DNA from 3 places in the Mesorhizobium sp. LEGMi-168a genome. Region 1 is predicted to be linked to each of the others. Evidence: predicted binding sites of a transcription regulator. Region 1 holds the regulator's gene; each other region holds the start of a gene.

Region 1 (12,946 bases):
CATCGCGGCGGGCATCGGCCTTGCCTGGCTGGCGCTTATCCTTGGCGCGCTGATCTACAAAGGGCTCTCCGGCGTTTCCCTGGCCGTCTTTACCGAAATGACGCCGCCGCCCGGCGACGCCGGCGGTCTGCTCAACGCCATCTACGGCAGCATCGTGATGACCATCATCGGCATCATCGTCGGCACGCCGATCGGCGTGCTCGCCGGAACCTACATGGCCGAATACGGGCGCTTCTCGCGTCTGACCACGGTGGTGCGTTTCATCAACGACATCCTGCTGTCGGCGCCCTCGATCATCGTCGGCCTGTTCGTCTATGAGCTGATGGTGCGCCCGATGGGCCACTTCTCGGCGATCGCCGGCGCGGTTGCGCTGTCCATCCTGGTGATCCCCGTCGTGGTGCGCACCACCGAGGACATGCTCAACCTGGTGCCCAACGCGCTGCGCGAAGCCGGCACCGCCATCGGCGCGCCGCGCTGGGTGGTGATCCGCTCGGTCGCCTATCGCGCCGCACTGTCCGGCATCGTCACCGGCATATTGCTGGCGATCGCCCGCATTTCCGGCGAGACGGCGCCGCTGCTCTTCACCGCGCTCAACAACCAGTTCTGGTCGAGCAATCTCAACGCGCCGATGGCCAGCCTGCCGGTGACCATCTTCCAGTTTGCGCTCAGCCCCTATGAGGAATGGCAGCAGCTGGCCTGGACGGGCGCACTCATAATCACCCTGACGGTTCTCGGGCTGAGCGTCTTCGCCCGCAGCCTTACCGGACGCAGAGAGGACAGATGAAACCGATGTTGTCCACCGACCTGAACGTAGCCGACACTGCCGTCGAGAAGGCCAAGATCGAGGTCAAAAACCTCAACTTCTACTATGGCCAGTCGAAGGCGCTGAAGGACATCAACCTGTCGCTGCCCGAACGCAGCGTCACCGCCTTCATCGGGCCGTCGGGCTGCGGGAAGTCGACGCTGCTGCGCGTGCTGAACCGCATCTACGAGCTCTATCCGAAGCAGAGCGCCGAAGGCCAGGTGCTGCTCGACGGCAAGAACATCCTCGACCGCTCGCAGGACCTCAACCTGCTCAGGACCAAGATCGGCATGGTGTTCCAGAAGCCGACGCCGTTCCCGATGTCGATCTACGAGAACATCGCCTTCGGCGTCAGGCTGTATGAGAAGATCAGCAAGGCCGAGATGGACAACCGCGTCGAGCAGGCGCTGAAGCGCGCGGCGCTGTGGAACGAGGTCAAGGACAAGCTCAACGCCAGCGGCCAGAGCCTTTCGGGCGGCCAGCAGCAGCGGCTCTGCATCGCCCGCACCGTGGCGGTGAAGCCGGAGGTCATCCTGCTCGACGAGCCGGCCTCGGCGCTCGATCCGCTGTCGACCGCCAAGATCGAGGAACTGATCGACGAATTGCAGGCCGACTACACGATCGTGATCGTCACCCACAACATGCAGCAGGCGGCGCGCGTGTCGCGGCAGACGGCGTTCATGTATCTCGGCGAGCTGGTCGAGTTCGACCGAACCGAGAAGATCTTCACCTCGCCCCGCGAGAAGCGCACGCAGGACTACATCACCGGCCGCTTCGGCTGAGTTCACACGAGGACATCAATCATGGCCCATACGGTCGCTTCCTTCGACGAGGATCTCGGGCAGATCAGCCGGCTCATCCGTGATATGGGCGATCTCGCCGGCTCGATGGTCGGCGCCTCGACCAAGGCTCTGCTCAATTCCGACAATGCTTTGGCGCAGCGCGTCGTCTCCGACGACGCCATCATGGACGCGCGTCAGCGCGAGCTCGACGACCGCGCCATCACGCTGATCGCCAAGCGCCAGCCGATGGCCGACGACCTGCGCAGCGTGGTCGGCGCCATCCGCATGGCCGGCGACCTCGAGCGCATCGGCGACCTCGCCAAGAACATCGCCAAGCGCGTCGGCTCCGTCGGCGTCAGCGCCGCGCCGCGCGACCTATCGCACTCGATCGACGCGATGGCGCAGCTGGTGCTGATCCAGGTCCAGGGCGTGATCGAGGAGTACACGGCGGGCGACGCCACGGCGCTCGCCAAGCTCAGGAACGACGACGAGCGCGTCGACGTCAAATACACCTCCGTCTTCCGCGAGCTCCTGACTTACATGATGGAGGATCCGCGCAACATCACGGCTTGTACGCACCTCCTGTTCTGCGCCAAGAATCTGGAGCGCATCGGCGACCATGTGACCAACATCGCCGAGAACGCCTATTATGTGCTGACCGGCACCCAATTGCCCGCCAATCGTCCGAAGCAGGACGAGACGGCGATGTCGGCGCCGGCGGCGTGACAGCGAAGGTGCCTGCCAAATGATCGCCCCACGCATCATGGTGGTGGAGGACGAGGAGCCGCTGGGGGTGCTGCTCCGCTACAACCTCGAATCCGAGGGTTATCAGGTCGAGGTGGTGACCCGCGGCGACGAGGCCGAGATCCGCCTGCAGGAGAACGTGCCCGACCTTCTGGTGCTCGATTGGATGGTGCCGGCGGTTTCCGGCATCGAGCTTTGCCGGCGCCTCAGGATGCGGCCCGAGACCGAGCGGCTGCCGATCATCATGCTGACCGCGCGCGGCGAGGAAAGCGATCGCGTGCGCGGCCTCTCGACGGGCGCCGACGACTACCTGGTCAAGCCGTTCTCGACGCCGGAATTCATGGCCAGGGTCAAGGCGCTGTTGCGCCGCGCCAAGCCGGAGGTGCTGTCCAGCGTGCTCAAGGTCGGCGACATCGTGCTCGACCGCGAATCGCACCGCGTCTACCGCAAGAAGAGCGAGATCAGGCTCGGCCCGACCGAGTTCCGGCTGCTCGAATTCATGATGCGGCATCCCGGCCGGGTGTTCTCGCGCAGCCAGCTGCTCGACAATGTCTGGGGCGAGACGATCTATATCGACGAGCGCACGGTGGACGTGCATGTCGGACGCCTGCGCAAGGCGGTCAACAACGGCCGCATGCCGGACGTCATCCGCACGATACGCGGGGCGGGCTACGCGATCAGGGAAGACTGATCAGGCGACGTTCTTTCCGGTGCCGGTCCTCGCCTGCACGCCCGGCGCGAAAATCTCCTGGTCGACGAAGCTCAGCGCGCGCATGGCGCAGCCTTCGCGTATCAGCGGCAATTCGTTCGGCTCAGTGTCGAAGGAGATCGATTTTGAGTGCTGGCCGCCGGCGGTCTGGGCGATGGCTTCCCGCAACGCCGGCTCGATCAGGTCGAAAGCCGCGGCGCTGACGCCGACCATGGCGACCGGCGCCGGGTCGATCAGCGCGAACAGGCTGCCCAGCCCAAAGCCCAGCGCTTCGCCCGCCCGGCGATAGGCCTCGCGCTCCGGGCCGTCTTTTTCGCGCGCCTTCGCGGCAAGAGCCCGCATGTCGGCGTCGCCGACGTCGACCGGCTCGGCATCCTCGCTCATCTTCATGGCGCTGCGCCAGATGGCGTAGTTGCCGGCATAGGCCTCGACGCAGCCGCGGCGTCCGCAGCGGCAGAGCGCGCCGCCGGGACGGTGGATCATGTGGCCGAACTCGCCGCCGGAAGAGTGCGTGCCGGTGAACAGCTCGCCCTTCAGCACCAGCCCCATGCCGATGCCGTGCGAGAGCAGGATGGCGATGAAGTTGTCGCGGTAGCGGTCGGGGTCGCGCCATTGCAGCGCCACCGCCATCATGTTGCAGTCGTTCTCCATGGTGGCGGGAATGCCGAATTCATGCTCCAGGATGTCGGCGAAGGGAATGTCGGTCAGCGGCGTGATCGGCGACCACAGCATGGCGCGGGCGTGGGAATCGGTGATGCCCTGGATGCCCATGGCAATGCGGGCGACGCTGCCGACATCGAGATCCGGGTCCTCCAGCCGGCGCCGGACAATCGCCGTGCATTCGCCGATCAGCTCGTCGCGCGGCATGGTCAGCGTGTCGAGGCGCCGCTGCTCTTCGGCGATGACCTGACCGGCATAGTCGATGACGGCGACGGAGAGGAAATTCAGCGACAGTACCACCGTCACCACCGCGGCCGCTTCGGGGTTGAGGGCGAGGCCGACTTGTGGCCGGCCGCGCTTCAGCGACGTGGTCTCGCTCGGCTTGCTCTCGGCCAGGATGCCTTCCTGGATCAGGTCGGCAGAGATCGCCGAAATCGTCGAGTGGCTGAGCCCGGTGGTCGCGGCGATTTCCGTGCGCGACGGCTGGTCGGCCCGGCGCACGGCCGAGAGCACCATGGCGCGGTTGCGCCGGCGCAGGTCGTCGTGGCGGATTCCGACCGACATCGTTTTCCTTCCTCCCGGGCGTCGCGGCCTTCTCATCATGCCATGGGCCGTCGCCGACGTGCTAGGGATACTGGCAGAAGCTGCCGGGGCTGTCATTATTTATTGCGGAGCTCGAAAAAAAGTTTGCGACACCTCAAAAACCATCAGAATCGCAGTTGACAGCGCTTCGACGTTGCATCAGTGTTTTTTCGAGGCTCGAAAAAAAGCCTCTGTGTGCGGCCTTCGGGCCAGTCTGGGTCGCGCCGCAATGGCGCAGGGAGGAAATCATGAAGAGATTCGCAACCGCCATCCTGGCGGGTGTCGCCATGTCGCTGACGCTGGCGTCGGTCGCAGAGGCAAAGGACAAGGTGATCGGCGTTTCGTGGTCGAATTTCCAGGAAGAACGCTGGAAGACCGACGAGGCGGCGATGAAGAAGGCCATCGAGGCCGCCGGGGACAAGTACATCTCCGCCGACGCGCAGTCCAATCCGGGCAAGCAGCTGACCGACGTCGAGAGCCTGATCTCGCAGGGCGCCAACGCGCTGATCATCCTGGCGCAGGACGCCTCGGCGATTGGGCCGGCAGTTCAGAAGGCGCTGGACGAAGGCATTCCGGTCGTCGGCTACGACCGCCTGATCGAGAACAAGGACGTGTTCTACCTGACCTTCGACAACAAGGAAGTCGGCCGCATGCAGGCCCGCGAGGTGTTCAAGGCCAAGCCCGAAGGCAACTACGTCTTCATCAAGGGCTCGGGCGCCGATCCGAATGCCGATTTCCTGTTCTCGGGCTCGATGGAAGTGCTGAAGGAGGCCATCGACAGCGGCAAGGTCAAGAATGTCGGCGAGGCCTATACCGATGGCTGGCTGCCTGCCAACGCGCAGAAGAACATGGAGCAGTTCCTGACCGCCAACGACAACAAGGTCGATGCGGTCGTAGCGGCCAATGACGGCACCGCCGGCGGCGTCGTCGCGGCGCTGACGGCGCAAGGCCTGGCCGGCACCGTTCCGGTCTCCGGCCAGGACGGCGACCATGCCGCGCTCAACCGCATCGCGCTCGGCACGCAGACGGTGTCGGTGTGGAAGGATGCGCGCGAGCTCGGCAAGAACGCCGCCGAGATCGCCTCGCAGCTCGCCGACGGCAAGAAGATGACCGATATCGCCGGCGTCAAGGACTTCACGACGCCTGGCGGCAACACCGTCAAGTCGCTGTTCCTGACCCCGGTCGCGATCACCAAGGACAATCTCAACCTCGTCATCGATGCCGGCTGGATCAAGAAGGACGAGGTCTGCGCCGGCGTTGCCGCCGGCAGTGTCGCGGTCTGCAATTAAGCCGACCGACGCCTGTCCAAATCCTGACGCCGCGGCCCAAGGGCCGCGGCGTTTCTCAAAAAGGTTTCCCGCTGCGCATAAACCGGGAAAGTCGTTGGAGCAGCTCATCGTCCGGCAGGATCGTCGAACAGCTGCAGCCGCTTGTTTTCACGCAATTCCGGACGGGCTACACACTTTCCCTGGAATTGCTCTAGCATCGTGGTCCGGCATCCGCGCCAGACGGCAAGCCGGTGGGAGGAGATCATGACCGATACGACCTCTGATACGCCGGCCAACCCGGCCGCGGATCGCGCGCGTGCCTCCGAACTCAGCGCCGTCGGGCGCTTCCTCAAGGCGACCGAACTCGACACGCGCATGCTCGGCATGGTCGGCGCGCTTTTGATCATCTGGATCGGCCTGCACGTCATCTCGAGCCTGCGGCTCGGCGTCAATCCGCTCGATTTCGACAGCCGCACGTTCCTTACCCCGCGCAATCTGTGGAACCTCTCGGTGCAGACCTCGGCCGTGGCGATCATGGCCTCCGGCATGGTGCTGGTCATCGTCATGCGCAACATCGACCTCTCCGTCGGCTCGGCCGAGGGGCTGATCGGCATGGTGATGGGTTTCGCCCAGGTGCATTTCCTGGTGCGCATGGTCGGGCTCGAGCTCGGCAATCCGTGGATCTGGGTGCTGGCGCTGGCCATCGGCCTGGCGCTCGGGTTGCTGATCGGCGCCTTCCAGGGCTTCGTCATCGCCTATCTCGAAGTGCCGGCTTTCATCGTAACGCTGGGTGGCTTGCTGGTCTGGCGCGGCGCTGCCTGGTGGGTCACCAGCGGCCAGACGGTGGCGCCGCTCGACGCTACCTTCCAGCTCATGGGCGGCGGACCGGCCGGCTCGATCGGCGCCAGATGGAGCTGGGTCGTCGGCATCGTCGCCTGCGTGGCGGTGGTGTTTGCGCTGTTCAACGGCCGGGTGCAGCGCAAGCGCTTCCGTTTCCCGTTGCGTCCGATCTGGGCCGAGACGCTGCTCGGCGCGGTCACCTGTGCGGTCATCATGGGCGCGGTGTGGCTGGCCAATTCCTATCCCTGGCCGGTCGGCATCGTGAACCGATACGCCACCGCCAACAACATCACCGTTCCCGAAGGCGGCCTGTTCATCGCCCATGGCATCGCCATTCCCGTGCTGATGGCGGTCGCGGTCGGCCTGATCATGACCTTCATCACCAAGCGCACCCGCTTCGGCCGCTATGTCTTTGCCATCGGCGGCAATCCGGAGGCGGCGAACCTTGCCGGCATCAACACGCGCTGGATCACCATGAAGGTGTTCATGATCATGGGCGTGCTGGCGACGATCGCCGCCGCCATCTCGTCGGCGCGGCAGAATTCATCGACCAACGCGCTCGGCACGCTGGACGAGCTCCTGGTGATAGCCGCGGCGGTGATCGGCGGCACTTCGCTTGCCGGCGGTTCGGGAACCGTGCTTGGTGCCATGCTTGGCGCGCTTTTGATGCAGTCGCTGCAGTCCGGCATGGTGCTGCTCGGCGTCGACTCGCCGCTGCAGAGCATCGTTGTCGGCGCGGTGCTGGTCATCGCCGTCTGGCTCGACACCATTTACCGCAAGCGCGTCTGATCAGGCAGGGAGGAGAAGGATCATGGCTGAGAAAACCGCTCCCGCGGACGTCCCGCTGGTCGACATGCGCAACATCTCGATCGCCTTCGGCGGCATCCGCGCCGTCGACGACGCATCCATCGATCTCTTCCCCGGCGAGGTGGTGGCGCTGCTTGGCCACAACGGCGCCGGCAAGTCGACGCTGATCAAGATCCTGTCCGGCGCCTACAAGCGCGATGCCGGGCAGATCTTCGTCACGGGCGAGGAAGCATCGATCGCCAATCCGCGCGACGCCAAGAAATACGGCATCGAGACGATCTACCAGACGCTGGCGCTTGCCGACAATGTCGACGCCGCCGCCAATCTTTTCCTCGGCCGCGAGCTGATGACCGCCTGGGGCACGCTTGACGACGTCGCCATGGAGGCCGAGGCGCGCAAGGTGATGGGCCGGCTCAATCCGCGCTTCCAGCGCTTCAAGGAGCCGGTGATCAAGCTGTCCGGCGGGCAAAGGCAGTCGGTGGCGATCGCCCGCGCGATCCTGTTCAACGCCCGCATCCTGATCATGGACGAACCGACCGCGGCCCTCGGTCCCCAGGAGACGGCCCAGGTCGGCGAGCTGGTGCGGCAGCTCAAGGCCGACGGCATCGGCATCTTCCTGATCAGCCACGACATCCACGACGTGTTCGAGCTGGCCGACCGGGTCTGCGTGATGAAGAATGGCCAAGTGGTGGGCACCGCCCGCACCGGCGACGTGACGCAGGACGAGGTGCTCGGCATGATCATTTTGGGCAAGTGCCCGCCGGGCGCGATTCCGGGCCCGGGAGCGCTGAAGATCGCGGCGTAAGGCAATAAGTTAGTTGGCTAATTTACGATTAGGTGATGTGCCAGTGGCCGTGATGGATTGGCCTCGCCATTGTGTTGGCACGGAGACTTGCCCATAAAGGTGGTCAACCATCGATGGGCCGCCTCCTGCGTTGAAAAAGCTCTTTCCGATCGTCGCATTCATCGCCGTCTCGCTGATCAGCCTGACGATGGCGGGGTTCGCCTATTTCGCGACCCAGGAAGCGGCGCGCATCAAGTTCGAGGGAACGGCCGACGATGCGCTCAACCGCATCGAGAGCCGCATCGACCTGCATCTGTCGCTGTTGCGCTCGACGCAGGCGCTGTTCGATGCCCGCAACGGCGACATCACGCGCGGCGAGTTCAACGCCTTCTTCACCGCGCTCGATATCGACGACAATTTCGCCGGTCTGCGCGGCATCGGCTTCCTGAGGCTGGCCAAGACCGGCGACGAGGCGGCGGTCGAGCGCGACATCCTGCACGATCACGGCTCGGCGCATCCGATCTACCCGGCCACGACCGAGCAGCCGTGGCGCACGCCCATCGTGCTTTTCGAGCCGCTCGATACGTCCAACCAGTCGATCATCGGCTTCGACATGTTCAGCGAGCCGGTACGGCGGACGGCGATCGAGAAGGCCATGGCGGACGACCAGCAGCATGCCAGTGGCCTTGCCCAGCTCGGCCTGGGCGCCGAGGTGACGCAGACCTTCCCCGGATTCCTGGTTTTCGTGCGGCTGAACGTGGAAACGGCCCCGGACGTCATCAATGCCAGCCGCTCCTCGACCGCAGGCTTTCTCTATGCCGCCTTCCGCGCGCGCGATTTGTTCCAGGTAGCGCTCAGCAAGGCACCGCTGCTGCCGGTCAATGTCGAGATCTATGACGGCAAGCCGGGTGCCGACAATCTGCTGTTCCGCTCGGAGGCGCCGCCTGCCGATTCCCTGGGCTCGAAGCTTGTGGCGCGCCGGGATATCGTCGTGGCCGGCCGACCCTGGACTGTTCTGTTTCGGCCGACCAGCGCTTTTTCGCTGCCTTCCTCGCGCGCCATTCCGGTGATGCTCGGGCTGTTCGGCCTGCTGCTTGCCGGGGCGATCGCCCTGGTGGCCCGTTATCAGGAGCGCGCCTATGAGGCGAAGTCGCTGCTGCATGAAGCGACGGAGAAGAGCCTGCTGGAAAAGGACCTGATCCTGCAGGAGATGAAGCACCGCATCAAGAATTCGATCACAAGGGTGCTGGCGATCGCGCGCCAGACGGCCGCCCAGGCCACCGACGTGAAGGAGTTCTCGGCATCTTTCTCGGCGAGGCTGCAGGCGATGGCGGCTTCACAGGACATGCTGACACGCTCGCGCTGGCAGAAGGCGGACCTTGGCGATCTCCTGCGCACCGAACTCGGGCAGGTGTTCGGCAAGGCGCTTCCTGACGGCATATTGTCGGGGCCGGAGGTGCTGCTCGACGAGACGACCACGCAGGCGCTCGGCCTGACCTTCCACGAGCTTGCCACCAATGCGCTGAAATATGGCGAGGCCGGCAGTTCGGCCAATGCTCTCAAGGGAGACTGGGCGCTGAAAGTCGGCTGGATGGTGGAGGGACGCGGCCGTGAGCGGACGCTGGTGCTCACCTGGCGCGAGACAGGGCAGGAAAGACTGGAAGCACCGGAAAAAACCGGCTTCGGCACCAAACTGATCGATCTCAATGTCACACGCGAATTGCGCGGCACGATCAAGCGCGATTTCCAGGCCGACGGCCTGAAGGTGGAAATAAGGATTCCGCTGACAGGGTGAACGGATCGAAGTCGTTTAGGGTGTGTTGATATTCAGGTGATGCCGGCCTGCGAATGGCGGCTCCCTGCGCTTCCGGTGCTCACGTACTTTAAGTACGCTCCGCTCCGGTTCTCGGAACCCACCATTCTCGACTCGGCCTGACCTGAATCTCAACACACCCTAGAGCGGTTCACCGTTTCACGGAAACGCCGAGCTGCTCTAACTATTTGTTTTTACGCAATTCCGGACGGAAGGCTACGGCGAAGGCACCGAGCCTAACCGTTACACACTTTTCCTGGAATTGCTCTAAAGCGCGTCGCGTTGAAACGGATTCAGGCGACGCGCTTTAAGTCTTTGTTTTGATGCATGTCGTTGCCCCAGAACCGCTGCACACTTCTGGGCGACATGCATTAGCGAGCGACCGGCCGTTCAAACACAAGAAATGGAGGCCGGCGGGCCGGCCTCCAGATCGACATTCTCACCAGACTGCGCAATTCCGGACGGAAAAACCGTTACGCACTTTTCCTGGAATTGCTCTGTCGGGGGATTAGTTGCAGCGGGCGGTGTAGATCCGACCGCGATGATCACGATACTGGCAATAGCCATTGCGCAGGTTGCGGACCAGCAGGCCGGATCCGGCGCCGACAGCCGCACCGATCAGCGCGCCCTTGCCGCCGCCGACCAAGCCGCCCACACCGGCGCCGATCAGGCCGCCGCCGACCACATCCTGCTCGGTCGTGGTGCAGCCGCTGACAGCGACCACGGCAACCATGGCAATGATCATCTTCCGCATAAAATTGCTCCTCACTTTTGTCCTCACTTTCGGCAGTGCCGTCCGCCATTTAGCACGAAAAAACGGGCTTTGCCTGCCAGATCTTATTGTTGCTGAAGAGAGTCTTTTTCGGGGCGCGCGCCGTTCGAGGCGACAAGCATACCGGAGACCTCGAGCGAGGCGTCGAGCGAGCCGTCGGGACGGACGTTCCAGACGATCTGGTCGTAATCGTCCTCCAGCGCCGGATCGACGACAAGGCACTCGCCGACGACGTGCCGGGCCTGGCCCCGGAGGTCGCCCAGCGCAAAGGGCCGTTCGGCGGTGCAAGCCTCAAAGGTTTCGAAGACGCTGACCGGCACCGACAGTTCGCGGCATTCGGTCATGGTGTCCGAGCAGCCGATGACGAGGAGCAATGCGGCGATGTGTTCCACGGCGAACCCTCTCGCCGCAAAGAACGATTCTCGCGGCTCAAAAGTTCCTGCCGCCAGTGTCTGCGCGATGCCGCGAGCCCTTGGCGACCATACGCTTGCTCTTGATGAGGATACCCGGCGGGTCAGGTCAACCGCCACGCCGCCGTCAGCATCGGAGCGGTTCAGCTTTTCGTCGAATCGCTGATCCGCTCCAGGCATTTGTTTTTCCGCAATTGCGGGCGGAAAACCGCTTCGCACTTTTTCTGGAATTGCTTCAGGGCAGCCAGGAGCGCAACGGCGCCGAGGCGAAGCGACAGATGGGCGGAGCGAGGCGAAGGCGGCGCCTCGGCATCCTGGAAGCCGCTCATCGAGATGCGCGCGGCCTGCTCCAACCTGTTGATGTCGGCAACCATCATTTCAGTCCTCCCGAATCGCGTGCCAAATCGTGTGACTGGGCGCGGCTGGGCGTTCCGGCGCGCCTTCGCCGGGAACACAGAATCGGACTTTATGGTGAACAGCCGGTTAAGGGCCTTGCCGGCGAATGTCCGTGGCCCGAGGCGTGGCGGTCATTCCATCTCGAAATTGCCGCGCGGGATCGTGAGGCGATATTCGAGACGACCCCCGTCGATCTCGAGGTTGGCGGAGCCGTTCAGCGACGTCGGCACGACGCGTTCCAGAGCGACGCTGCCAAAGCGCTTTTCGTTGCGCCGGCCGGCGCCGATCCTCTCCGTCCAAACCAGCAAAAGGCCGGGCGAGGCCCCGCTGTCGGGTGCGATCCTGGCGCTTACCTCGACATGGCCGTCAGGCCGCGACAGGGCGCCATAACTTACCGAATTCACCGCGAGCTCATGCATGGCCAGGCCGACATGCAGGGCGGCGTTTGGGTTGAGGTAAGGGTTTTCGCCATCGAAACGCAAACTGCGGCGCGGGTCGGCGCTATAGCGGCCGACCTGGCCAGATACGAGCTCTTGAAGCGCTGCGCCCCGCCAGTTGGAGGACGTCACCAGATCCTGGGACGAGGCGAGCGACTGAATGCGGCCGCGAAAGCGCGTCAGGAAGTCGCCAATCGTCTCAGAGTAGCGCCCCGTCTGGGTGGCGATGCTCTGGATGATGGCCAAAAGGTTCTTCGAGCGATGGCTGACCTCCCGCAGCAGCGTCTTCAGCGTCTGTTCGCGGCGTTTCTGCTCCGTCGTCTCGACCATGGTGGTGACGACGCCCTGGACCTCACCGGTATCGCTATGATCGGCATCGACCCAAATCTGGAACCAGCGCACGCCGTCACTCCCGGGAATGCCGAGCTCGAGACGGTCCGCGTTACCGGTTTCAACCGCCCTGCGTTTGGCTGCGCTTATGCGCTCGGCTTGCGCGGGGGAGAGCAAATCCTTGCCGTCGGCCGTCTCGGCTGCCCAGGGCACGCGCATGTTGCGGGCCCAGACGGTTTTCATTTCCCGATCCTGATAGAGAACCGAAATTCCGGCATTGTGAAGCGCATGGAGCAAAGCGCGTCCAAGCTGCATCCCGCTCTCCGCCGGATGCATAGCGATCACCTCGTCGCCGCGCTTGTCCGTATCGTCCTTCTCTGATGCCTTGGAACGCATCCAATACTTCCCCGCATCCAGGCTGACCGGCTTACGACAGACGGCTGCTTCGGCCTTGACGTGCCGAGGCTGCACGCAGCCTCAAAAACGGTCCGCCGGACGACGTCCTTAGGGGGACACCGCCCGGCGGTGGCTGGAAACCGTTTGAGGGGTGCGGCTTCCAGTGTTCGGTGCGCCCCGTCCGTCAGGTTCTCCTGACGAGGCCGGCGATGAGCGAAATCACCAGGAAGGCAAGGAAGATGAAGAACAATATCTGCGCGATGCCAGCCGATGTGCCGGCAATGCCGCCGAACCCAAGCGCGCCGGCGATGATCGCAACCACAAGAAAAACGAGCGCCCAGTACAGCATGATACGTCTCCTTCTAACGTCCTGAAAAACGTGGCTGGATGCCGTTTGTTCCACCATTTGCGGAA
Region 2 (12,946 bases), on a different contig from region 1:
CGTGGTCGCGCTCCATGTCCTTGGCGAAGTCGACGACTTCCTTGGTCTTGGACTTCTTGATCGCCAGCTTGGCCGCCTCGATGTCGAGCGTGCCGGCCGTATAGGCGATATGGGCGATCTGCGGGTCGGTGGGCTTCTCGGCCGCCTCGGCCAGCGGAGCGGCGCTTACAAGCAGGAATGCGGCGAGTGTGGCGGTCGGTCGGATAAACATGGCATCTCCTTCGCCCGGCGTGTGACGCCGGGCTCTCGTTTTCGGTTGACGCTGATTGGATGCGGAGAGGGGCGAAACGTTCCCGGCGTTTTTTGCTTCGTCATTCTGGGGCGAGGACACCTACGCCGAGTTCCGTCACACCCCCCTCTGTCCTGCCGGACATCTCCCCCGCAAGGGGGAGATTGGCAGCTTCGTCGGCGGCGCTCTTCCTTCAGCGTTGGTGATTGGCGAAAGCGGCGCTGACATCCAATCTCCCCCCTTGCGGGGGAGATGGCCGGCAGGCCAGAGGGGGGTGCTGTCCCGCGGCGTGTCGGGCGTTAAGGCCGGTGCGACCACCTCAAACGTCGAACCCCAGCCTCTTCATCACCGCCACTGTCAGCCTTTCGCAGCGCCGGCCGGCGAAAGGAAAGGCGTCGAGCAACACCGGGCCGATCTCGTGGTCCAGCGCCTTGCGCACCAGGCTGCGCGCCCGGTGCAGTCTCGTTTTGACCGTTTCCGGCCTGATGCCGAGCAGGTCGGCGGTCTCCTCTATGCTCAAGCCTTCGATGACGCGGGCGACGAACACGCTGCGATAGACATCGGGAAGGCTGTCGGTCGCCCGTTCGACGAGCCTGAGGATCTGCCGCTGCGCCATCGTCCGCTCCGGATCGTCGCCTGGATTCCAGTCGTTTGGGTTCAAAGGAAACCGGATGATCTGCGCCTCCGGGTTGTCGGGCATCGCCACGATGCGCTTTCGCTCTCGCAGCCGGCCGAGCGCCTCGTTGATGACGATGCGCGACAGCCAGGTGGCCAAGGAGGCGTCGCCGCGAAAGGCGTCGAGGCTGGCGAAGGCGCGCATATAGGCTTCCTGCACCACATCCTCGGCCTCGGCGTCGTTGCGCACCACGCCGCGCGCAATGCGGTAGAGCCGCTGGTTGTACGTTTTGATGATCAAGCGGAAGGCATCCGCTTCCCGTGCCAGCGCCCGGCGCACCAGCGCCATGTCGCCGGTCTCCGCCGCCGAAATTGCTGCGGCCTGCATTGCGGACTTTCTCATCGCGCCCCGATCTCCCGGACAGGCGTTGCATTCAGCAATTGGATGCGCCTGCCGGCAAAAGGTTCCCGAGCTTTTCGGGCGCTATGCTACAGCTTTCAGCGGCGGCCTGTCTGCAGTCTGCACGCGCGCCGCGGCGGCCAGCAGGTCGGTCTGGGTGATGAGGCCGAGAATATGCCGCCCCGCGTCGACGATCACGACGGCGTGGCTGCGTCCGTCGGTCAGCACCGGCAGCAGGCTCATCGCCGGCGTGTCGGGGGAGGCGGTGCCGGCCTTCGACATCACGCCCTTCACCGCGTCGGTCGCTCCCGTCAGCTCGCGCAGGCCGACAGCGCCGACCAGCCTTGCCTCGGCGTCGACCACCGGCAAGGTACGGATGTTGTGGTCGAGAAGCTGCTTTCGCGCCTCGTCGGCGCTGGCATTCTCCGGCGCCGAGATCACGTCGTGGGACATGATGTCCCGGCAGAGCAGCGTGCGCTGCGAGCGCACCATCGCCTGCAGCTCGACCTGACGCAGCAGCCTTTCGATGTCGTCGCGGTCGATGTCGAAAGTCTCGTCGAGCGCTGCAAGGGCCGCATCGACATCTTCGGGCCGGAAGCCGACGCGCGTCGTGGGCGGCCGGTCGGCCGTGCCGTGGTTGTTGGCCACGGGCACATGCACATGCGGGTAGTTGCGCCGCGACAGCTTGTGGAACAGGAAGCCGAGCGTCACCAGTATGATCGAGTTCAGCGCCACCGGCACGAAGGGGAACAGGAAGCCGGCAGCGGCCACGGCCGGCCCGCCGAGCACGCCTGTAAGCGCGGCAGCACCTCCCGGCGGATGCAGCGAGCGTGTGAACGACATGGCGGCAATGGCCAGCGCCACCGCGAGGCCCGACGCGATCACCGGGTTGTGCACGAAATGCGCCACGGTCACGCCGACCAGCGCCGAAATGGTATTGCCGCCGATGATCGACCAGGGCTGCGCCAGCGGGCTCGACGGCACGGCAAAGAGCAGCACCGCGGACGCGCCCATCGGCGCCACCAGCATCGCCACATGCGGTCCGCTACCCATGGCGAGCCCGCTGATCACGCCGGTCAGCGCGATGCCGATGGTCGCGCCGATGCAGGCAAGCAGTCGTTCGCGGAGCGTCGCGCCGGCAAGGATCGGAACGAAGAGGCGGAACGCCATGGCAGGCCCTTGGGATCAAATGGCTGGAATTTGCGCTGCTCGCAATGCCGCCGAAGCCACGGATTTGGAAGCTAAACCAATCCGCATATTCGCGGCCGGGAAGAATATTATTGCGCGAGGCGACGCGTGTGCCACACCGCCAGCGGCCTCGGCTTTCTCAATCGCGCCAAGGCGTTAGGAATGTTTGCGGAATCGGCTTGGCAGGCGGATCAGCCCGCTTCGGCCGCCGCGGCAAGCCCGCGCGAAATGTCGGCTTTGAGGTCATCGACGTCCTCGAGCCCGATCTGCAGACGGATGAGCGGGCCGGCATAGGAGCCCTTGGCGACGGTGCGGTCGCCGAGGAAGACCGGCACGGCGAGGCTCTCATAGCCGCCCCAGGAATAGCCGAGGCCGAAGATGGTCAGCGCATCGAGGAAGGCGTGCTGCTGTTTTTGCCCGCCGCCCTTGAGTACGATCGAGAAAATGCCGCTCGAGCCGCAGAAGTCGCGCTTCCACAGCGCGTGGTCCGGGTGGCTTTCCAGCGCCGGATGCAGCACTTGCGCCACGCCCGGCTGCTCCTCCAGCCAGCGCGCGATGTCGAGCGCGCTCTTCCGGTGATGTTCGAGCCTGACCCCCATCGTGCGCAGGCCGCGCAGCACCTGGTAGACGTCGTCCGGTCCGGAACAGCATCCCAGCGTGCAGAAGCCATCATAAAGCTGCTTCCAGCAGGCCTCGTTGGCCGACACCGTGCCGAGCAGCACGTCCGAGTGGCCGGCCGGGTATTTGGTTGCTGCATGGATCGAGATGTCGACGCCATGGTCGAGCGGCTTGAAATAGAGCGGCGTCGCCCAGGTGTTGTCCATCATGACGATGGCGCCTGCCGCATGCGCCGCCTTTACGATCGCCGGGATGTCCTGGATCTCATAGGTGTTCGATCCCGGCGATTCGCCGAACACCACCTTGGTGTTGGGCTTGATCAACTGGGCAATGCCGGCGCCGATGCGCGGATCGTAATATTCGATCTCGACGCCGAGGCGCTTCAGCATGGTGTCGGCGAAATTCCGCGTCGGGTGATAGATCGAATCGACGATCAGCAGATGGTCGCCGGCCGAAACGAAAGTGAGCAGGGGGATTGTCACCGCCGCGAGGCCGGATGGCACCGCGATCGTGCCGGCCGATCCCTCCAGCGCGTCGACGGCGAGCGTGAGCGCATCCATAGTCGGCGTGCCGCGCGTGCCATAGGTGTATTTCTGGTTGCGCGAGGCCATCGCGGCGGCGTCTGGATAAAGCACGGTCGAGGCATGCACGACCGGCGGATTGACGAAGCCGAAATAGTCGCGCGGGTTGTTGCCGGAATGGGCAAGCCGCGTGTTGATGCCGATCTTGCTGCCGTCTGTCGCCATAGTTCGTTGCCTGTCGCAGTGTGTCAGAAGCCCAGCCATAGAGCGGCGGAACTGGCCGCGCAACCACCCCGAGCCCGCCAAGCGACGATGTTTGGATGGGCCAAACAAAAGATCGTCGGCTCATCGTCTGCGCCCGCTGCGCGCTTCCGGCCGGGCATCTGCTGAAGGGGCAAGCGCGCCGTCCGCCGCCATGAATCATGCCAGTCCTTCCACCGCCTGCGACAGTAGTAACGGGCAGGAATTCTCGTAACGTTCAAAATTTCCCGGGGGCCTGATTTGCCGGTTCCGGATGCAACTCTTGACCAATTCGCGGGCGCTTTTGGCTGCAATTCGGGCATTTGCGGCAATCGGTTTTCAAACCCGTCGCAATTCGGTCATTTCCCTTGACCTCACAGGAATAATCGCCTTCGATGCGTTTCGTGAATGGGAGGCAGTGCATCGGCAATGATGCGGGTCCGGAGTGGGCCGAAGTGGGAGCTGCATTCACGTATGAAAAAAAGATCAGGGCTGCCTGGGAAGCATGGGCGCCTGTAGCAGAAAAGGGTCTGTGGGTCATGAAACACATTGCATTCGGCATTCTTGGCGCCGCCGCGCTCGGGTTTACGGCATCGGCAGCTTCGGCCGGCACGCTGGATACCGTGAAGCAGAAGGGCTTCATCCAGTGTGGCGTCTCAACCGGCCTCGCCGGCTTCTCGGCGCCGGACGACAAGGGGGAATGGCAGGGCATCGATGCCGACTTCTGCCGCGCCGTCGCGGCCGCCGTCTTCGGCGACGGCACCAAGGTCAAGTTCACCCCGCTCAGCGCCAAGGAACGCTTCACCGCGCTGCAGTCTGGCGAGGTCGACATCCTGTCGCGCAACACCACCTGGACGATCAACCGCGACACCGCGCTTGGCCTGAACTTCGTCGGCACCACCTACTATGACGGCCAGGGCTTTATGATCAACGCCAAGAAGCTGCCGGGCGTGAATTCGGCGCTGCAGCTTTCGGGTGCAGCCGTCTGCGTGCAGACCGGCACCACGACCGAGCTCAACCTTGCCGACTATTTCAAGTCGAACAAGATGGAGTACAATCCCGTCGTGTTCGAGAAGCTGGAAGAGGTCAACGCCGCCTATGACGCCGGCCGCTGCGACGTTTACACCACCGACCAGTCGGGCCTCTACGGCATCCGCCTGACGCTGGGCTCGCCGGCCGACCATGTCGTGCTGCCCGAGATCATCTCCAAGGAGCCGCTCGGACCGGCCGTGCGCCAGGGCGACGACCAGTGGTACCACATCGTCAAGTGGACCTATTTCGCGCTGCTCGACGCCGAGGAGCTCGGCATCACCAAGGCCAATGTCGATGAGATGAAGAACTCGGACAACCCCGAGATCAAGCGCGTGCTCGGCATGGAAGCCGACACCAAGATCGGCACCGATCTCGGCGTCTCCAACGACTGGGTCGTCAACATCGTCAAGGCCGTGGGCAACTACGGCGAAATGTTCGAGCGCAATGTCGGCTCCGGCAGCCCGCTCAAGATCGCGCGCGGCATCAACGCGCTGTGGACCAAGGGCGGCCTGCAATACGCTCCGCCGATCCGCTGATCGAAATGTGATCCGGGGGGCAGGTAGTCTGCCTCCCGGTTTCTCTTTTCAGGGGATGGTCGCATGGCTTCGCAGGAAATCCTTCGCGGGGAGCCGAGTCGCGGCTCCTTCATCAATGACCCGAAAATACGCAGTCTCTTCTTTCAGACGCTGGTCGTCGTCCTTCTGTTCGGCTCGATCTGGTGGATCGTCAACAACGTCATCGACAATCTGCAGCGCCTGCATATCGCTTCCGGCTTCCAGTTCCTGAGGGGCAGGGCGGGTTTCGACATCTCGGACACGCCGATCGCCTACACATCCGATTCGACCTACGGCCGCGCCCTGGTGGTCGGTCTGCTCAACACGTTGATCGTCGCCGTGGCCGGCATCATCACCGCGACCATCATCGGCTTCATCGTCGGCATCGGCCGCCTGTCGCAGAACTGGCTGATCCGCAAGATCTGCACCGTCTATGTCGAGATCTTCCGCAACATCCCGCCGCTGCTGGTCATCTTCTTCTGGTATTCCGGCGTGCTGGCCGTGCTGCCGGCGCCGCGTGAGAGCATCCATCTGCCCTTCGGCTCTTTCCTCAACCAGCGCGGCTTCTATTTCCCGCGCGCCCTCTGGGGCGAGGGCTCCTGGCTGATGATCGTCGCCTTCGTCGTGGCGCTCGCCATGGCCTGGTTCGTCGCCCACAGGGCGCGCCAGCGGCAGATGGCGACCGGCCAGCGGTTTCCGGTGTTCTGGACGTCGGTCGCGCTGATCGTCGGCCTGCCGGTGCTCGCCTTCCTGCTCAGCGGAATGCCGCTTACCTTCGATTTCCCGAAGCAGTCGACCTTCAACCTGACCGGCGGCTTCCAGGTCAAACCGGAATTCCTGTCGCTCTACATGGCGCTCTCCTGCTACACCGCCGCCTTCATCGCCGAGATCGTGCGCGCTGGCATCAGAGGTGTCAGCAAGGGCCAGACAGAAGCAGCTGGCGCCCTTGGTTTGCGCTCCGGGCCAATCCTGCGACTGGTCGTGGTGCCGCAGGCGCTGCGCATCGTCATCCCGCCGCTGACCAGCCAGTATCTCAACCTGACCAAGAACTCGTCTCTGGCGATCGCAATCGGTTATCCGGACCTCACAGCCACGGCCGGCACGGTGCTCAACCAGACAGGGCAGGCCGTCGAGGGCGTGCTGATCATGATGATTGCCTATCTGGTGCTGAGCCTCGTGACCTCGGCGGTCATGAACGTCGTCAACGCCAGAATGGCGCTGGTGGAGAGGTAGGGCCATGCAGGAACACGACATGTCCTGGGTGCGCACCGAGATGGCGCTGGCCGAGCCGGCGCCGCTCGGCGAGCGCGGCGCCATCGCCTGGGTGCGCAAGAATCTCGTCGGCTCGGTCGGCGACACCATCCTCACCATCATCGGCATCGCCATCGTCGCCTGGGTTCTGCCGCAGGTCATCAACTGGGCTTTCATCAACGCCCAGTGGATCGGGCCGAACCGCACCGTCTGCGCGACCGTCTCGCAAGGCGGCGTCCAGCCGGATGGCTGGAGCGGTGCCTGCTGGGCCTTCGTCAACGCCAAGCTCGGGCAGTTCATCTTCGGCATCTATCCGATCGAGGAGCGTTGGCGGCCGACCCTCGTCGCGGTGCTGCTGGTGGTGCTTTTGGTGCCCATGCTGATCCCGCGCGTGCCGCGCAAAGGGCTGAACGCCATCCTGCTCTTCCTGGTGCTGCCGGTCGTCTCCTTCTTTCTCCTGTCCGGCGGCGTGTTCGGGCTGCCTCTTGTCGAGACCTCGCGCTGGGGCGGCCTCCTGGTCACGCTCAGCCTTTCCTTCGTCGGCATTGTCGTGTCGCTGCCGCTCGGCACCGTGCTGGCGCTCGGCCGCCGATCGAAAATGCCCATCGTCAGGCTCTTGTGCGTCATCTTCATCGAGTTCGTGCGCGGCATTCCGCTGATCACGGTGCTGTTCTTCGCCAGCGTCATGCTGCCGCTGTTCCTCCCCGCGGGCGTCACCTTCGACAAGTTCCTGCGGGCGCTGATCGGCGTATCGCTGTTTGCCGCCGCCTATATGGCGGAAGTGGTGCGCGGCGGCCTGCAGGCGATCCCGAAAGGCCAGTATGAGGGCGCCGATTCGCTCGGTCTCGGCTATTGGCAGAAGATGGGCCTGATCGTGCTGCCGCAGGCGCTGAAGCTGGTCATCCCCGCCATCGTCAACACCTTCATCGGCATGTTCAAGGACACCAGCCTGGTGCTCATCATCTCGATCTTCGACCTGCTGGGCGTGGTCAAGCAGAACCTGTCCGACGCCAACTGGGCGACGTCGCAGACCGCCAAATCCGGTCTTGTCTTCGCCGCCTTCGTATTCTGGCTGTTCTGCTTCGGCATGTCGCGCTATTCAATGTACACCGAACGCCGGCTCGACACCGGTTACAAACGCTGATGCATGTCGCCCAAAAGTGTGTAGCGGTTTTGGGATAACGACATGCATCAAATGCAACGATAAAGGGGAATCGGCCATGGCCACCGAAAACGCCGTCAGCGCGGAAGACATCAAGGTTGATGCCAAGAAGATGCACATCTCGACCACCGATGTCGCCATCGACATCATCGGCATGCACAAATGGTATGGCGAGTTCCATGTGCTCAAGGACATCAACCTCAAGGTGATGCGCGGCGAGCGCATCGTCATCTGCGGTCCGTCCGGCTCCGGCAAGTCGACGATGATCCGCTGCATCAACCGGCTGGAAGAGCACCAGAAGGGCAAGATCATCGTCGACGGCAAGGAACTCACCAACGATCTTAAGAAGATCGACGAGGTGCGCCGCGAGGTCGGCATGGTGTTCCAGCACTTCAACCTCTTCCCGCACCTCACCATCCTGGAGAACTGCACGCTGGCGCCGATCTGGGTGCGCAAGACGCCGAAGAAGCAGGCCGAGGAAATCGCCATGCATTTCCTGAAGCGCGTCAAGATCCCCGAGCAGGCCAACAAATATCCGGGCCAGCTCTCCGGCGGCCAGCAGCAGCGCGTGGCGATCGCCCGCTCGCTCTGCATGAACCCGCGCATCATGCTGTTCGACGAGCCGACCTCGGCGCTCGACCCGGAAATGATCAAGGAAGTGCTGGAAACCATGGTGGGCCTGGCCGAGGAGGGCATGACCATGCTCTGCGTCACCCACGAGATGGGTTTTGCCCGCAAGGTCGCCAACCGGGTGATCTTCATGGATCAGGGCCAGATCGTCGAGCAGAACACGCCGGCCGAGTTCTTCGACCATCCGCGCCATGAGCGCACGAAACTGTTCCTGTCGCAGATCCTGCACTGAGCGATCCGGCAGCGATTTCGGAAAAGCCCGGCCGCTAGGGTCGGGCCTTTTTGTGTCGGTAGAATTGGCAGCGCCTCATTCCTTCGCGCCCCCCTCTGGCCTGCCGGCCATCTCCCCCACGAGGGGGAGATTGGCAGTTGCGTCGCCTCGCTTCGCCTTGCAGCGCTGGTGATTGGCGAAAGCCGGCGTGACGTCTGATCTCCCCCCTTGTGGGGGAGATGGCCGGCAGGCCAGAGGGGGGCGCTGTCCCGCCAGCATATCTAGTTTCTGGTTGGCTTTTAAAAGCTTCTCAGCGCCTCACCACCTTCCACGGCTCCCAACCGTAAAGCCAGTCCAGATCCGCCGCGAGCTTATCCGCCGGCCGGGTCGCGAGCACCAGGTTGCGGGCGATCGCGACCGGTCCCCAGGCGTGCCAGGCAAGGCGGTTGAGCGCGCCGCGCCTGAGCACCTTCTCGATGCGCGGCCGTCTAAGATTCTCCCAGATGGCGAGGCTCTGCCATGGATCAGCCGGGAAATCTCCAACCAGGTCGGCGAGCATCGCTGCATCTTCGATCGCCATCGCCGCGCCCTGCGCCGCGAATGGCGTCATGGCATGCGCCGCGTCGCCGATCAGCGCGACACCTTCCGGCATCGTCCAACGCCTTTGCTCGACGGTGTGGATCGGAAACGCCGTCCATGGCCCGGCGAGCGCGGCAAGTCTTGCCAGCGCCGCCGACGTGCCGCGCATGGCGTTGGCAAGAATGGCAGGGTCGGCGTGGCCCGACCAGCCTTCCGCGATGCGCTCGCCCCTGGTGAAGGCCGCCAGGTTGAAGGCGCTGCCCTTGCTCACTGGATAGGCGACCATGTGGAAGCCCGGATGCAGAAAGGTGGTGACGCAGTCGGTCGCGCCGATCGCCGCGAAGGCCTGGCCGGCGGCGCTGTCTGCCGCCACCGTGGCGCGCCAGGCGAGCTCGCCGGAAAAGCGGCTTTTCCTGAAGGCGGGCTCCTTGCCGGCAAGTCGCGATCGAACCGACGACCAGACGCCGTCGGCGCCCACCAAAAGGCCGCCGGCCGCCTCCATGCTGCCGCCATCCCTTTGCGCCCTGACGACGATATTTTGCGGCGCGACGGCGATGTCCGTCACCCGCGCTCCGGTGATGAGTCGGATCTCGGGCCGCTCCGCAACTTTGGCCGTCAGCGCCGCCTGCAAATCGGCGCGGTGCGCCACGAGATAGGGCGCCCCCCATCGCTCTTCGCCCGCCTGGCCCAGCGGCACCCGCGCCAGCTCGCGCAAGCTGGCGGCGTCCTTCAGCACCACTGCTTCGGGCCTGATCGCGCTTAGCCGCAAGCTGTCGAGCACGCCGAGTTGGCGCAGGACGCGGGTCGCGTTGGGGGAAAGCTGGATGCCGGCGCCTGCCGCTTCGAGCTGGCCGGCCTGCTCCAGCATCGTGACGGCATAACCGCGCCCGGCAAAGGCAAGCGCTGCCGTCAACCCGGCGATGCCGGCCCCGGCGATGACGGCCTGCCGGGACCGTGCGTCAGTCATGATCTAGCAGTCATCCACGACCGGGAAGAATCAGGCGGCCTGGTCGATATAGAGGCAGCCAGCAGGTTCCGTTTCTGTCGCCTTCAGCTTCGGCGAATAGCGATAGAGGGTCGAGCAATAGGGGCAGACCTTCTCATTGTCGTCACCCATGTCGAGGAAGACATGCGGATGGTCGAAAGGCGGGTTGGCGCCGGTGCACATGAATTCCTTGACGCCGATGTCGATTGCCGGATGGCCCGCATCGTTCTGGAAATGGGGAATGGAACCGCCTGCCATCGTCGTCTCCTTCAGTTCGGCCCGTTTGCATCTGGATCATAACCGGTCAGTTTGCAAGATCGATGAAATGAAACTGTCGCAAAAGACTGGCAGAGGATAAGTTGAGCCGGTTAAGCGCATGACCCTGGGGATCGGAGCGATTCCGTGACCGATCATGCGTCACAGAAGCGTGTTAGAGCGTCGATCACGCGTCCGGCGGTGTATGGCGCTAAAAAGGGCGATTGCGGGCAAGAGCAGGAAACATGACCGAACTGAAGCCGGTGCAGAGCGAGTTCATCAGCGTCGAGGCGGCGAGCCCCGACGGCGGCAATCCCGACCGTTTCGTCAACCGCGAGTTCTCCTGGCTGCAGTTCAACCGCCGTGTGCTTGAGGAATCGCTGAACGGGCACCATCCGCTGCTCGAGCGCGTCCGCTTCCTGTCGATCTCGGCCGCCAATCTCGACGAGTTCTTCATGGTCCGCGTCGCCGGCCTTGCCGGCCAGGTGCGCGAGGGTATCGCGCTGAAGAGCCCGGACGGCCGCACGCCCGAGCAGCAGCTCGAGCAATTGCTGCGCGAGGTCGAGCGCCTGCAGGAAGACCAGCAGAAGAGCCTGTCGACCCTGATGGAGCTGCTCAACAAGGAAGGCATCGAGAGCATTACCCGCGACGCGCTGACGAAGGATGAGAGGGCTTGGCTGGAAGAGCATTTCCAGGACCAGGTGTTTCCGGTGCTGACGCCACTCTCGATCGACCCGGCGCACCCGTTTCCGTTCATCCCCAATCTCGGCTTCTCGATGGCGCTGCAACTGCGCCATCGCAAGAATGGCGAGGAGATGAGCGCGCTGCTGCGCCTGCCGGTGGCGCTGCGGCGGTTCATCCGTCTGCCCGACCGCAAGCACCATGTGCGCTTCATCCCGCTGGAGGAGGCGGTCGGCCTCTATATCGGCAAGCTTTTCCCTGGCTATGAGGTCAAGGGTTCGGGCACGTTCCGCATCATCCGCGACAGCGATATCGAGGTCGAGGAAGAGTCGGAAGATCTCGTGCGACTGTTCGAGACGGCGCTGAAGCGCCGCCGCCGCGGGTCGGTGATCCGTATCGAATTCGACACACTGATGCCGGCCGAGTTGCGCGACTTCGTCGCCGGCGAACTCGGCGTCACGTCAAGCCGCATCAGCGTCTTGACCGGCCCGCTGGCGCTCAACCAGATCTCCGAGATCGTCGCCATCCCGCGCGACGACCTCAAATTCACGCCCTACAATCCGCGTTTCCCCGAGCGCATCCGCGAGCATGGCGGCGACTGCCTGGCCGCCATCCGCGAGAAGGACATCATCGTCCACCACCCCTATGAATCCTTCGACGTGGTGGTGCAGTTCCTGCGCCAGGCGGCGGCCGATCCGGAAGTCGTCGCCATCAAGCAGACGCTCTACCGCACCTCGAACGACAGCCCGATCGTGCGTGCATTGATCGACGCGGCCGAAGCCGGCAAGTCGGTCACCGCACTTGTCGAGCTCAAGGCGCGCTTCGACGAAGAGGCCAACATCCGCTGGGCGCGCGACCTCGAGCGCGCCGGCGTCCAGGTCGTGTTCGGCTTCCTGGAATTGAAGACGCACGCCAAGATGTCGCTCATCGTGCGCCGCGAGGATGGCAGGCTGCGCAACTACGTCCATCTCGGCACCGGCAACTACCATCCCGTCACCGCGCGCATCTACACCGACCTGTCCTTCTTCACCACCGACCCGACGATCGCCCGCGACGTCGCGCAGATCTTCAACTTCATCACCGGCTATGCCGAGCCTGCCGAGGAAATGCGCCTTGCCGTGTCGCCCTTCACGCTGCGCAACCGCATCCTGAGACACATCTCCGATGAGATCGCCCATGCGCGCGAGGGCCGGCCGGCCCGCATCTGGATGAAGATGAACGCGCTGGTCGACCCGATCGTCATCGACGCGCTCTATGACGCCAGCCGCGCCGGCGTCGAGGTCGACCTCGTCGTGCGCGGCATCTGCTGCCTGAGACCCCAGGTGCCTGGCCTTTCCGAGAATATCAGGGTGAAGTCGATCGTCGGCCGCTTCCTCGAGCACAGCCGCATCTTCTGCTTCGGCAACGGCCACGGCCTGCCGTCCGACGAGGCGATCGTCTACATCTCCTCGGCCGACATGATGCCGCGCAATCTCGACCGCCGCGTCGAGACCCTGGTGCCGATCACCAATCCAACTGTGCATGAACAGGTGCTTGGCCAGATCATGCTGGGCAACGTCATGGACAACCAGCAAAGTTTCGACGTATTGGCTGATGGCACCTCCCGGCGGGTCGTGCTGGAGGAGGGCGAGGAACCGTTCAACGCGCAGGAATATTTCATGACCAATCCGAGCCTTTCCGGACGGGGTGACGCGCTGAAATCGCATGCGCCCAGGCGTATCGCCCAGTTCAAGCGCCGCAAGAAGAACGGCGCCGCGTGATTTCAATTTCCCAGGGCCGGCTCCAGGACCGGCGG
Region 3 (5,513 bases), on a different contig from region 1:
GAGGTCTCTCCCGCCCTGTCCCGCATCGCTTTGGAACTCGACGCCCGCGAGTTAATCGAGTTGGCCACCCGTAGGAGCGTGAGGGCAATCGAGGCAGCGCTGTCCAGTGCCAGCGATGCTCGCTTCGCCGATCCTAGTTTGGTTGCCCAGACCTTGATCGCCGCGCTTTACGGGACGGTTCCGGCCTTCTGCCACCGGGTTTTGGCTCCCGCCGATGGCATCGAGGCCGAAAGGCAGCTCACAATTATGTTTCGCTCTTATCTCGTAGCGCACCAGAACGGAGTTGCTGAAGCCAAGAGCTAGGGCAACGAAGTTGAGCGCTGAAGTCTGAGGCCACTCAACTATCCAATCACGAGGAACGCTTCGTCCGCCCGCTGCCGCTGGTCAGGTCGGATCCTCGCGGTGCAGGTCGTGGATGGCGACGCCCTCGACATTGGTCGGCAGCATCAGCCACTTTTTGTGGCGCAGCGTGCGTTCGGTGTCCTCGAGACCCATTTCCCAGTGCTCGCGCATCGAGGTGCCCGAGAACTCGTAGTCCTTGGCGTGACCCTCATAGCCTTTGTGCTGGTAGATCAGGTGGACGATGTTGACGACGCCGGCATCGGAGTAGTCGGCGATCAGTTCCTTCTCACCATCCTTCAGTTGCTCCGGCGGCACGCGCTTCAAGGCATCGAGCAGCTTCATTTTGAGCGCATGGATGCGCTGGAAATTGTCGGTGTTCTGGCGCGTGCGGCTCGAATACATGATGTCCTTGTGGCGCGACAGCACGTCGGCCATGCCGCGCGGCAGCGCGCCGCGGGCGCTGAACAGATCGACCTGGAAGACCAGCGAGGAACGGTCTTCCTCCTGGTCGAGCAGATATTGCAGCGGCGTGTTGGAGACGATGCCGCCGTCCCAGTAATACTCGCCCTCGATGCGGATCGAGGGGAAGGCCGGCGGCAGCGCGCCGCTCGCCATGATGTGCTCCGGCCCGATGCGCACCTTGTCGGTGTCGAAATAGACAAAGTTGCCGGTCCTGACATTGACCGCGCCGACGCTGAGCCGCTTCCTGCCGTCGTTGAGCACGTCGAAATCGATCAGGCTCTCCAGCGTCTCTTTCAGCTCGGCGGTGTCGTAGAAGCTGGTGGCGCCGTCCGCGCCGGGCGGCTGGAACCACGGGTTGGGACTGCGCGGCTTGAAGAAGCCGGGCTGGCCCATGGTCATCGTCATCCATGACGAGGTGCGGTTGCGGATGTCGCGATAGATGTCGCCCTCGGGCGTATAGGCCCAGATCTTGCGGCCGGAGATCGTCTGCCAGAACTGCTCCAGCCGCTGCAGGCGTCGGCTCGGCTCATTGCCGGCGATGATCGAGGCGTTGATGGCGCCGATCGAGACGCCGGAGAGCCAGGTCGGCTCGCAGCCGGCATCGGAAAGCGCCTGGTAGACACCGGCCTGGTAGGCGCCCAGCGCGCCGCCGCCCTGGAAGACCAGGGCGATGCGGTCATATTGCGCGGTGATTTCCTCAATAGTGGCGGCAACCGCCTTGTTTCGGGTGCGTTCAAGCACGAGCCTTCTCCGGCTGGATTGCGCTGGCCGCCGACTGGTCAGCGAGATAATCATGGACGACTTCGCCCAGCCCGAGCGTCAGATCGGCGGTGAAATGGACGGCCGAGACGACCTCGAGCACCGGCAGCTTCGCCACGTCGGCCATGACATGGGGCCGAAGGTCGAGCGCGGCCGGCGCCGTCCACGCCTCCTTCAGCGTCACATCGGTCAGGTAGTAGCGCACCAGTTCGCAGATGCGCGGGCTGCCGTCGACATGCGGGATGATCTTGATCAGGAAGTTGGGCGCGGCGAGCGAGGCGAGCACGGAATCATGGTCGGCCTCGCGGTGCTTGTAGCCCATCGTGCCGGTGGCGCAGAGCACGCTGCCATAGTGAAGGGTGCCCACCACCACTTCGCCCTCATGCACGATCTTCGGGTTGGCGAGCTTCTTCGGAAAACCCCAGAGCTCGCGGCCGCCGGCGATCGGCGCGTCGTCGTCGAGATACATGGAGTGGACATAGCCGCCGTGCTGTCCGCCGAAACGCACGGGAATGACTTGGCCGGTCTCGGTATAGTCGCCGAAGCCGGTCGAATCCGGCATGCGGATGAACTCGTATTTGACCAGCGGCTCATCGATCTCGAGCGGCGCCGGCACCACCGCCTCCAGCGCTTCGCGCGTCGTGCGGTAGGTGATGATGATGTATTCGCGATCGAAGAAGCGATAGGGGCCGGGCGGAAAAGACGGGTTGGTGAGCGGCATCGCATAGGCGCGCTTCACGACATCGGCGATTTCCATGCTGGTGCCCCGTGCTTGAAAAATGACCCCGCGCGAATACGCTGGCAAATATGTTGCATGGCAGCATGACAGTGCCGTGTCAGCCGCACGACGGCGCGTCACCGAGCCGGCAAAGGTCGTCGCAACCTTGTAATCGAGCCGACACATGGTCGTGGCATTGTCATGTTGCGTCGCACAAACTATCTGCCTCATAGTCCCTCCCTTCTCTTGCGAGATTTCCCATGGGTTCCCTGTCTTCCAAGAATGCGCTCGTCACCGGCTCGACCAGCGGCATCGGCCTTGCAATCGCCCGCGCCTTTGCCGCCGAGGGCGCCAACGTCACCATCAACGGTCTGGGCGATGCCGCTTCGATCGAGCAGGAGCGTGCCGGCATCGAGAAGGATTTCGGCGTCAAGTGCCGCTATTCCGGCGCCAACATGATGGACGGCGCCGCGGTGACCGCCATGGTGCGTGAGGCCGAAGAGGCGTTCGGCAGCCTCGACATCCTGGTCAACAATGCCGGCATCCAGCATGTCGCGCCGATCGAGGAGTTTCCCGACGACAAGTGGGAGGCGATCATCCGCATCAACCTGCTTGCGGCCTTCTATGCCATCAAGGCGGTGCTACCGGGCATGAAGAGCCGCAAATGGGGCCGCATCATCAACACGGCGTCGGCGCACGCGCTGGTCGCCTCGCCGTTCAAGTCGGCCTATGTCTCGGCCAAGCACGGCATTGCCGGCTTGACCAAGACGGTGGCGCTGGAGGTGGCGCAGGACGGCATCACCGTCAACGCGATCGCGCCCGGCTATGTCTGGACGCCGCTGGTCGAGAAGCAGATCCCCGACACGATGAAGGCGCGAGGCATGACCGAGGAGCAGGTCAAGCACGACGTGCTGCTCGCCGCGCAGCCGACCAAGGAGTTCGTCACCGTCGAGGAGCTTGCGGCACTGACGCTCTTCCTCTGCTCGGACGCCGCCAAGCAGATGACCGGCACGACCTTGCCGATGGATGGCGGCTGGACGGCGCAGTAGGCGCGCTTCCCTAAGGGGGCGCCGCCGCGGCGTCCTTGCCGGTCCCCATGGCTATTGAAGTCGCCCGTAATGGCTCAGGACAAGGCCGACGGCTCCGAGCAGCACATCGTTTTCGGTGTGCTTGCCGATGATTATTCGCGTGCGCCTGTCGGGGGCGACGTCCCGCGCCTTGATCAGGGTGTGCCGTTCATAGGCTGCGATGAGCGGCGTAAGCAGGATGTCGCCGGCGAGCGCCATGCGTCCTCCGATGATGATGAGGGGCGGGTTCAGAACGGATCCGATCATGCCCAGGCCACGGCCTGCCATTTCGGCCGTATCCTCGATCATGCGCAACGCTCCGACATCGCCTTGCTCGGCCATGCGGATCACATCGTCCATCGTGACGCGCCGACCCGTCACGCGCGCGATCTGCTCCAGCGGCCGATTGAAGCTGGCGTAGAGTTCCAGGCAGCCTCGATTGCCGCAGCGGCAAAGATCGCCGGTTGGATCGATGCTCATGTGACCGAACTCGCCCGCGCCGCCGGCAATTCCGGTCACGACGCGTCCGTGCTGAACGATCGCGCCGCCGACCCCGAGGTCGATCTTGAACAGGACAAAGTCCTCGTAGCCGACGGCGGCGCCCCACATCATCTCGGCGATGGCGGCGCAGTTGCTTTCATTGGCTGCGAAGATCGGCTGCTCCAGCACCGGCCCGAAGACATGTCGGATGTTGACGCCAGCCCAAGTGGGAACGATGCTGGCCCGCTGGACGAAGCCTTCGGGACTGACCGGTCCCGACACCGAAACCCCGACACCCAGGAGGCCAGACGCAGGCAAGCTGTTCTCCTCGTAGCATTGCGCGATCGCCGCCTTGGTGAGCTTTGCCGCCCGGTCCGGAGGATAATCCAGGCCGAGGGTGATAGTTTTTTCAGAAATGAACGAATGTGAGACGTCGGCCACAGCGACCCGAATCTCGTCGAGACTGAGATGAATGCCAACGCAGGTGCCGGCTTTAGGATTGAGCGTCAGCGTCGCTGCCGGCCGGCCGACGCCTTTGGCCGCTTCGTCAGCCGCCGCCAGTTCCACCACAATCCCCGACTTCTTCAGGCCAGTCAAAGCCGTCGAGACGGTCGAGCGGGCCAGGCCGGTGAGCCGGGCGATCTGCGCGGCGGAAATGGCGCCGCGCTGGCTGAGACACCGGACGATAAGGCTTTCAGGCGTGCCCGGAGGCTGGCCGTCCAGCAGCGATCTGAGCAGGCTTTTTGTCATTTTTGTCGTAAAGCTCCTTGACTGTCGATCGTATTTGATCATTCTAGAAAAAACTAGAGGCCCTCTGCGATGCGGGCGGTCTCGGCGAAACGGTCGTGATGAACCGTGCTGAAATCAAATGGGAGTGAGACGATGAGATATCTGAGGGCGACCCTTGTCGCTACGGCGGCATTTGCCTTTCTTGCAAACACGGCACTCGCCGAGCCGAAGACCAACCTGCTCCATCAATGGGCGACCGGATCGGATGCGCAGGCTATAGCCAAGCTTGGCGAGATGTTCGAGGCGAAGGGCGGAAAATGGCAGCAGACCTCGATTGCCGGCCATACCGCGAACACACTCGCCAAGCTGCGCGCCGACGTGATCGCAGGCAACGCTCCGCCGGCGGTTCAGCTCAAGGGCCCCGAGATCGCTGAATGGAACAAGACCGGCATGACCGCCGATCTGGACGATCTCGCGAAGGCAGAGAATTGGGAGAAGGTGGTGGCGCCGGAATTGCTGCCGGTGATGAAGCCGAGCGGCAAGTGGGTGGCGGCACCCATGAACATCCACCGCATCAATTGGATATGGGCTTCGCCGAAAGTCATGCAGGCCGCCGGCGTGACGGAGGTTCCGAAGACCTGGGCGGAGTTCAACGCAGCCTGCGACAAGGTCGTGGCGATTGGCAAGATCTGCATCTCGCACTCGACCGCCGACTGGACCGACGCCACCGTCTTCGAGGTCGTCCTTTATGGCCAGGATCTCGATCTTTACAGGAAGGCCTTCGTCGAGGGTAACGTCGACGCCATGCGCAGCGAGGGCATGGTGAAGGCGTTCGAACAGTTCCGCACCATGACGTCCAAGTATATGGATCCCGGCATGAACGGCCGCGACTGGGATTCGATGTCGGCTCTCGTCGGTCGCGGCGAGGCGGCGTTCCACATCATGGGCGACTGGAC

Evidence for each region. Region 1 encodes PhoB, which activates phosphate uptake and scavenging genes when phosphate is short. Its sites were predicted from a motif close to TGTCATNNANCTGTCAT; they were not measured.
Region 2: a site for PhoB is predicted at 10,537-10,553, ahead of AC4FWB_RS23725 (RNA degradosome polyphosphate kinase). Genes of this name have one in related genera too.
Region 3: a site for PhoB is predicted at 2,449-2,465, ahead of AC4FWB_RS33660 (acetoacetate decarboxylase). Genes of this name have one in related genera too.

Annotation. Positions count from the first base shown of each region.
Region 1 is NZ_JBZEGV010000019.1:70,218-83,163, forward strand. Features, by position in the region: gene pstA (phosphate ABC transporter permease PstA) at 1-784, shown strand, start outside; gene pstB (phosphate ABC transporter ATP-binding protein PstB) at 781-1,584, shown strand; gene phoU (phosphate signaling complex protein PhoU) at 1,603-2,310, shown strand; gene phoB (phosphate regulon transcriptional regulator PhoB) at 2,330-3,019, shown strand; gene AC4FWB_RS22810 (ROK family transcriptional regulator) at 3,020-4,261, opposite strand; gene xylF (D-xylose ABC transporter substrate-binding protein) at 4,528-5,568, shown strand; gene AC4FWB_RS22820 (sugar ABC transporter permease) at 5,812-7,176, shown strand; gene AC4FWB_RS22825 (ATP-binding cassette domain-containing protein) at 7,199-7,999, shown strand; gene AC4FWB_RS22830 (CHASE domain-containing protein) at 8,130-9,773, shown strand; gene AC4FWB_RS22835 (YMGG-like glycine zipper-containing protein) at 10,300-10,545, opposite strand; gene AC4FWB_RS22840 (hypothetical protein) at 10,629-10,955, opposite strand; gene AC4FWB_RS22845 (hypothetical protein) at 11,117-11,350, opposite strand; gene AC4FWB_RS22850 (sensor histidine kinase) at 11,501-12,532, opposite strand; gene AC4FWB_RS22855 (DUF1328 domain-containing protein) at 12,717-12,881, opposite strand.
Region 2 is NZ_JBZEGV010000021.1:21,998-34,943, reverse strand. Features, by position in the region: gene AC4FWB_RS23775 (DUF4142 domain-containing protein) at 1-211, opposite strand, end outside; gene AC4FWB_RS23770 (RNA polymerase sigma factor) at 549-1,247, opposite strand; gene AC4FWB_RS23765 (HPP family protein) at 1,329-2,414, opposite strand; gene AC4FWB_RS23760 (cystathionine beta-lyase) at 2,624-3,796, opposite strand; gene AC4FWB_RS23755 (amino acid ABC transporter substrate-binding protein) at 4,351-5,379, shown strand; gene AC4FWB_RS23750 (amino acid ABC transporter permease) at 5,443-6,630, shown strand; gene AC4FWB_RS23745 (amino acid ABC transporter permease) at 6,635-7,792, shown strand; gene AC4FWB_RS23740 (amino acid ABC transporter ATP-binding protein) at 7,869-8,672, shown strand; gene AC4FWB_RS23735 (FAD-dependent monooxygenase) at 8,962-10,197, opposite strand; gene AC4FWB_RS23730 (zinc-finger domain-containing protein) at 10,228-10,473, opposite strand; gene AC4FWB_RS23725 (RNA degradosome polyphosphate kinase) at 10,716-12,911, shown strand; gene ppx (exopolyphosphatase) at 12,908-12,946, shown strand, end outside.
Region 3 is NZ_JBZEGV010000065.1:9-5,521, forward strand. Features, by position in the region: partial or broken gene AC4FWB_RS33650 (TetR/AcrR family transcriptional regulator) at 1-303, shown strand, start outside; gene AC4FWB_RS33655 (patatin-like phospholipase family protein) at 385-1,545, opposite strand; gene AC4FWB_RS33660 (acetoacetate decarboxylase) at 1,538-2,320, opposite strand; gene AC4FWB_RS33665 (3-hydroxybutyrate dehydrogenase) at 2,542-3,330, shown strand; gene AC4FWB_RS33670 (ROK family transcriptional regulator) at 3,382-4,578, opposite strand; gene AC4FWB_RS33675 (ABC transporter substrate-binding protein) at 4,711-5,513, shown strand, end outside.